2 regions of the Promicromonospora noduliphila genome follow, and region 2 is predicted to be linked to the other one. Evidence: predicted binding sites of a transcription regulator. Region 2 holds the regulator's gene; the other holds the start of a gene.
What was found. Region 2 encodes LexA, which represses DNA repair genes until DNA is damaged. Its sites were predicted from a motif close to TCGAACANNTGTTCGA; they were not measured.
Positions count from the first base shown of each region.

Region 1: AC0QU1_RS15365 (SAV_6107 family HEPN domain-containing protein) is a predicted target of LexA. The motif match lies at 1,684-1,699, and genes of this name have one in related genera.

Region 1 is NZ_CM167806.1:3,497,516-3,500,918, forward strand. Features, by position in the region: gene AC0QU1_RS15360 (DNA polymerase IV) at 1-1,143, opposite strand, end outside; gene AC0QU1_RS15365 (SAV_6107 family HEPN domain-containing protein) at 1,172-1,639, opposite strand; gene AC0QU1_RS15370 (spermidine synthase) at 1,740-2,786, shown strand; gene AC0QU1_RS15375 (cold-shock protein) at 3,109-3,312, opposite strand.
Region 2 is NZ_CM167806.1:3,658,641-3,662,043, forward strand. Features, by position in the region: gene AC0QU1_RS16080 (DUF5302 domain-containing protein) at 1-189, opposite strand, end outside; gene nrdR (transcriptional regulator NrdR) at 303-773, opposite strand; gene AC0QU1_RS16090 (LysM peptidoglycan-binding domain-containing protein) at 893-1,378, opposite strand; gene lexA (transcriptional repressor LexA) at 1,561-2,376, shown strand; gene AC0QU1_RS16100 (hypothetical protein) at 2,490-2,777, shown strand; gene AC0QU1_RS16105 (vWA domain-containing protein) at 2,856-3,403, opposite strand, start outside.

The DNA.
Region 1 (3,403 bases), 160 kb from region 2:
CTGTGCTCCGTGGCGCGGATCGACCGCTTCTTCGAGCGTCGGCTGCCGCACCGACCCGTCCCGGCGCTGGAGATTTTCACCCCGCACCCCGACCAGGCGCACCGGGAGGCCGCCCAGGTCGACGGCCGCAACCAGCTCGCGCGCAACGAGGTAGATCTCCCGCGCGGTATCCGTCGGCCCGTCGAGCGTGCGCGACCGGGTGAAGGTCGCGAAGTCGCTGGACCGCACCTTCACCGACACCGTCCGCGCCAGCACTCCCTGGTGCCGCAGCCGGGCCGCCACCCGGTCGGACAGCTCCAGCACCCGCCGGCTGACCGCCGCCGTGTCGTCCTGGTCGGTGTCGAAGGTGGTCTCGGCGCCGATGCTGTGCTCGCGGCGCTCCGGCACCACGGGACGCGGGTCACGCCCCCAGGCGAGGTCGTGCAGGTGTGCGCCGCTGACCCGGCCGACCGCCGCCTGCAGGCTGGGCAGGTCGGTGTGCGCCAGCTCGGCGACGGTGGTGATCCCCCACGCGGCGAGGGCCTTCTCCGTCTTCTCCCCCACGCCCCACAGGGCGCCGACGGGCAGCGTGTGCAGGAAGTCCACGGTGGACGCGGCGGGCACGAGCATCAGCCCGTCCGGCTTGGCATGGGTGGAGGCCAGCTTGGCCACGAACTTGTTCCGCGCGATGCCGACCGACGCCGTCACGCCGTGCTCGGCCTCGATCCGGCGGCGCAGCTCGGCCCCGATCGCGCTGGGCGGGCCCAGCCGGCGCCGGGCGCCGCTCACGTCCAGGAACGCCTCGTCCACGCTGATCTGCTCCACGAGCGGCGTGACCTCATGGAGCAGGCCCATCACCGCACGCGACACGTCGCGGTACAGGTTGTGGTCGGGCCGCACCACGGTGGCCTGCGGGCACAGCAGCCGAGCCCGCGTCATCGGCATGGCGGACCGGACGCCGAAGGCGCGGGCCTCGTAGGTGGCCGCCAGCACCACACCGCGCTCCTGGCCGCCCACGATGACCGGCAGGCCCCGTAGCTCCGGCCGCCGGGCCAGCTCACAGGACGCGAAGAACGCGTCCATGTCCAGGTGCAGCACCGAGCAGCCGGACTCCTCCGAGCCCCAGTCACGTCTTGCCGCCGCTGACCGCGGCCCCTTGCTCACGAACGTGCTCCAGTTCTTGCCGCTCTTGTCACGACGCCTCGGGTACCAGGGTCAGGCGCTGGGTCGAGAACCCCGCCTGCGGGTCGACGAGCATGGCCACCTCGTCCCGGAAGTCCTCGGCGCAGGCCAGCAGCTCGTCCGCCCGCGCGGGCTCGACCTGCTCCGGGCGACCGGCGTCGACGGCCGCCCGCAGGGGCGCGCCGGACGCGAAGTAGCCGGACCAGGCCGCGAGGTCGGGCTCGGCGTGCGCGAGCATGTCCCACACCGTCCGCGCGCCGGAACGCGCCGACGGACGCCCGCGCAGCGCCACGACCGCCGCGGCCGAGCGGATCGCGGCGAGGTGCGCGTGCACGAACCGGTCCCCCGGGTCGGCCGAACGCGCCGCCTCCGCCAGCTCGGCGTCCGCCTTGCGGAGCAGGGCGCTGACGCCCGGCGGGACGACGCGCGGCGCGAGCATGCGTGCCGAGACCACGTCCCGCCCGCCCTGAGACTGCATGGTGCCCATCTCGAACCTCCGATCGAACCCCTTGTGCGACACTATCGAACATACGTTCTATCCTGTCAAGCGCTCCGTCGGCCCGGGAGACACTGTCCTCATGGCCCGCCGTTCCGCCCGACGCCGCCCATCATCCTCCGCACCACTGACACTCCCCGCCGAGCTGCCCGTCGGCCCCGTGCCGATCAGCACGGGCACGGCGGAGGTGGTCCGGGACCCCGACTTCCCCCAGAGGGTGACGCTGCACGTCAACGGCGTGCCGAGCTCGAGCCTCGACCTCGCGGACCCCGGTTTCCTCGACTTCGAGTACATGCAGCAGATGGCCGCCTTCGTGGCCCTCCTGCCGCCCGGGCCGCTGCGCGTGCTGCACCTCGGCGCGGCCGGCAGTGCGTTCGCCCGGCACGTGGAGCACGAGCGGCCCGGCTCACGCCAGCTCGGCGTCGACCTCGACCCCCGCCTCCTCGAGCTCGTCCGCGAGTGGTTCGCGCTGCCGCGCGCACCCCTGCTGCGCCTGCGCGCCGACGACGCGGGGCGGGCCCTCGCCGGGGCGCGGGACGGCTCCTACGACGTGGTGGTCCGGGACGTCTTCGCGGGCGACCGCACGCCGGCGCACCTGGTCGGCACCGGGTTCGCCGCCGAGGCGCACCGCGTGCTCCGCCCCGGCGGGATGCTCCTGGTCAACTGTGCCGACCGGCCGCCGCTGACCACCGCGCGCCGGGAGATGGCGAGCCTCGCCGAGGTCTTCGGCCCCGACGCCGCGGCGCAGGGCCGGCTCGCCGCCGTCGCCGAGCCCGCGATCCTCAAGGGGCGGCGCTACGGCAACCTGGTCCTCGCCGCCGTCCGCGAGGTGCCGGACGACCCACCACAGGACGACCACCGGGACGACATCTCGGAGGGCGCCCACGAGGAGGCTCAGGAGGCCGCCCGGGGCACCGCACAGGCCGCCCAGGGCGCCGCACAGGGCGTCCGGAGCGCCGCACAGGCCGCCGTCCGGACGCGCACCGACGTCGAGCCGCTGGACCTGCGTGACCCCCGCCTGGGGCGCGCCCTGCGGACCCTCGCGGTACCCGCCACCCTCCTCGCGGGCGAGGACGCCGCGTCGTTCGCGGGCACGGCCGCACCCTTGGCGACCGCTCCGCGGCCATAGGCTCCATCGGTGCCCCGCTGACCGATCGGTGCCCCGCTGACCCGCGTCGACCCGCAGGCTGCCTGTGATCAGGCAGCACGAGTCGCCGTCGAACCGCAAGTTGGTCACGAACGACGACGCCGAGCCGAAGGAAACACGTCACCAGGCGCCAGTATCGACACACCGCTTGCGGTTCGGCGCCCTATCCGGCGAGCAACCTGCGGTTCGGCGCCGGGTCAGACCGGCAACCTGCGGTTCGGGCGTCGAGGCACAGGGACAGCAAGGCCCAGGGACGAAGAAGGGCCGCCCTCCCGAAGGAGGGCGGCCCTTCTCACGAGCTACCTCAGAGCGGGACTACAGCTTCCGCCTGCGGGCCCTTGGGACCCTGCGTGATCTCGAACTCGACCCGCTGGGCCTCCTCGAGCGACCGGTACCCGTTGGACTGGATCGCGGAGTAGTGCACGAAGACGTCGGCGCCGCCGCCGTCCTGGGCGATGAACCCGTACCCCTTCTCCGCGTTGAACCACTTCACAGAACCCTGCGCCATGCTGTCCTTCGACCTTCCGTCCGGGATCCGGCGGCGAGCCCGTTGCCCGCCCCCGTGCCGCAATGCTTTCCCCGCTTGCTCACGACACGGC
Region 2 (3,403 bases):
GGTCGTCTCCGAGCCGTGCACCGCACCGGTGTTCACACCACCCGCGGCGGTCCGGCGCCGCGCGGCGTTCTTGCGGTCCAGGGCCTCCTTGAACCGGGCCTTCGCGTCCATGCTCGGCGCGGTCGGGGCCGTGGGCTCCTCAGCGCCCTGAGCCTCGGACTCCTGTGCACTGGGCTTCTCGTCCGTCACACCGATCACCTCCTCCTGTTCGGGGGTCCCTCGATCGGGTCCGCAGTCCGCCCCAGCCTGCACTACGGCACGCCTGGGTGCCAACGCATTTCGCAGCTCCGCCGTGGCAGCGGTCAGGCCTGCGCGGCGGCCCGCTCTGCGCGCTCCGCACGCAGGGAGGTGATGGCGCTCTCGAAGTCCTCGAGCGAGTCGAAGGACTGGTAGACGCTCGCGAACCGGAGGTAGGCCACCTCGTCGAGCTCGCGCAGCGGGCCGAGGATCGCCAGGCCCACCTCGTACGCGTCGATCTCCGCGCTGCCGTTGCTCCGCAGGGTCTCCTCGACGCGCTGGGCCAGGAGCGCCAGGTCGTCCTCGCTCACGGGGCGGCCCTGGCAGGCCTTGCGCACGCCCGCGGCGACCTTGTCGCGGCTGAAGGGCTCGGTCGCGCCGGAGCGCTTGACCACCGAGAGGCTCGCCGTCTCCACGGTCGTGAACCGCCGGTTGCAGTTCGGGCACTGCCGTCGACGCCGGATCGACAGACCGTCGTCGGCGGTTCGCGAGTCCACTACGCGCGAGTCGGGGTGACGACAGAACGGGCAGTGCATGCTCACTCCTGCGTGGTCGACCACCGACCGGAGGCATCCGGTCGCGCCCCGACCGTAAGCGGGCAAACCACCCCCATGCAACATCGCCGCAACATTTGACGGCGATTCGTGGTCCCTGGTCACTCCTCGGGGAGCAGGAGGAGCTCTCCGACCCGGAGCGTGCCCGACGACATCTCGTTCAGCTCCTGCAGCCGCTCGACCGCGTGCCGCACGTCCTCGCCCGGCTTCGCCACCTGCTGCGCGAAGCCCCAGAGGGTCTCCCCCGGCTGCACGGCGTGCACCCGGACCTCCGTCGGTTCGCCAGGGGAGCTCGCGACCGCGGTGGCCCCCCACGTCGCCATCGGCGCGACCAGGAGCATCGCCAGCAGCACCAGCACCACGCGGCCACGCCGGGTGAGCCGCAGGCCCGCCAGGCCGAGCCGGTCGGCGAGCGTCCGCTGTCCGCCGTGCGGGTAGACAGGGGCGACGGCCCGCCGGGGCGCCAGGCGCGGGTACAACGGGATCGCGGGCGGTCCGGACGCCGGAGCGACGGCCGGTCCGGACGCCGACGCGTAGGCCTGTCTGTGGGTCGGGGTGTACTGCCGCAGCGGGATCACGTCCCCCATGGCCCCTCCTCCGAGAGTGTCTGGAACTCATACACGCGTTCGTCGAACGCCCGTACCATTGTGTAGCACGGGACACCGACGATGTCGAGACTCGCTCGAACATTCGTTTGAGCGGAGCGGGTTTGTGACCTAGAGTGGGTTACGCACAGGAGAACATTTGTCGGAATGGGAGGGGCACGGGCATGACGGGACGGGACGGGACCAGCGACACGAGAGCCGTCGACACGGCACTCTCCGGGGTCGCCACGCTGGACGCGCCGGACGACGGGGCGGTCGCCGACGTACACACGATCTCGCCGGCAGACCGCCTCACCGAGCGGCAGCGCCTTGTGCTGGACACGATCCGGCAGTCGTTCGAGACGCGGGGCTACCCGCCGTCGATGCGGGAGATCGGCGAGGCCGTCGGGCTGGCCAGCCCGTCGAGCGTCAAGCACCAGCTCCAGATGCTGGAGAAGAAGGGCTTCCTGCGCCGCGACCCGAACCGGCCGCGCGCCATGGAGCTCGTGGAGCCGCTGGCCGACCAGGTCGACAAGCCGACGCGCGGCGAGATCCACTGGCCCGAGCCGCGGCGCAGCGGCCAGGTCCACTGGGGTAGCTCCGTGCCCGACGACGCCGGCACCCCGCCGCCGTCGTACGTGCCGCTGGTGGGCCGGATCGCGGCCGGTGGGCCCATCCTGGCCGAGCAGGTCGTCGAGGACGTCTTCCCGCTCCCCCGCCAGCTCGTCGGCGACGGCGAGCTGTTCCTGCTCAAGGTCGCCGGTGACTCGATGGTCGACGCCGCGATCTGCGACGGCGACTGGGTGGTCGTGCGGCGCCAGAACGTGGCCGAGCAGGGCGAGATCGTCGCGGCCATGATCGAGGGCGAGGCGACGGTCAAGACCTTCAAGCAGACCGACGGGCACACCTGGCTGCTGCCGCAGAACGCCGCCTACGAGCCCATCCCGGGCGACGAGGCGCAGGTGCTCGGCCGCGTCGTCGCGGTGCTGCGGTCGCTGTAGGTTCTGCTGCCCGGGCGGTTCCTCCGCAGGTCAGGTCTCCGCAAGTCAGGTGTGGAAGACTGCGGGCGAGGAGCTGCCCGGGACGGGGCGGTCAGCACAGGAGGTCTTGGAACGTGACTGAGGTCTGGAGCGAGATCCTGGCCGCCGTGGGCGGTGCGGTCGTGGCAGCGGTGGCGATCGCCATCCTGAACCGGCTGTCGCCCTTCCAGGCGGTGGTCGCGAGCACCGTCATCGGGTTCGGGCTCGTGGCGCTCGGCTGGGTGCTCGATGTCAACGAGCTGGTGATCGCCGCCGTGGCGGTGGTGGCCACCGGCCTCCTCGGCGCGCTGTACATCGCCCTGCGGCCCCGCGGCGGGGCGGGCACCGGCGCGGGCGGCTCGCCGGACCCTGCCGGTAGCTGAGCCGGTAGCTGACCGGCCCCACCACTGCCCGACCAGCCCGTCACTGCCTGACCGGCCCGCCACCGGCGTCCGGCCGCGTCACTGGTACCCGCGGATCTCCTTGAACGCGGCGCTCATCGACGTACGGTCCGCGTCGAAGACGCGGCCGCCGGTGAGCTCGGCGATGCCGTCCACCGCCTCCTGGGCGGCACGCTCGTCGCCGAGCATCACCACGAACGTCGGGATGCCCGTGGTGCCGTAGCCCGCCGACCGGAACTCGGTGCTGAAGTCCTTCAGCGACGCGGGCGGCTCGTTGTTCTCGCCGTCGGTGAGCAGCACTATCGACTGGTAGTAGCCCTCCTCGCCGGCCTGCTGCGCCACCTCGTACGCCCGCAGCAGGCTCTGGTACACGGCGGTACTCCGGCCGTCGGCCGGGAGCGAGCTCACGTACTCGCTGAGCGACCCGAGCTCGGCCGGGTCCGCGTCCGGGTCGTGCAGGTCGAAGGTCTCCGGATCCCCGGGCTCGGAAGCGTACGGGATGACCGTGATCCGCTCACCCTCGCGGAACCGCGTGAAGTCGTCGGCCATGGTGCCGCCGCTGCTCGTCAGGTCGCCGAACGACTGCTTGAGCTGCGCGATCCGCTCGC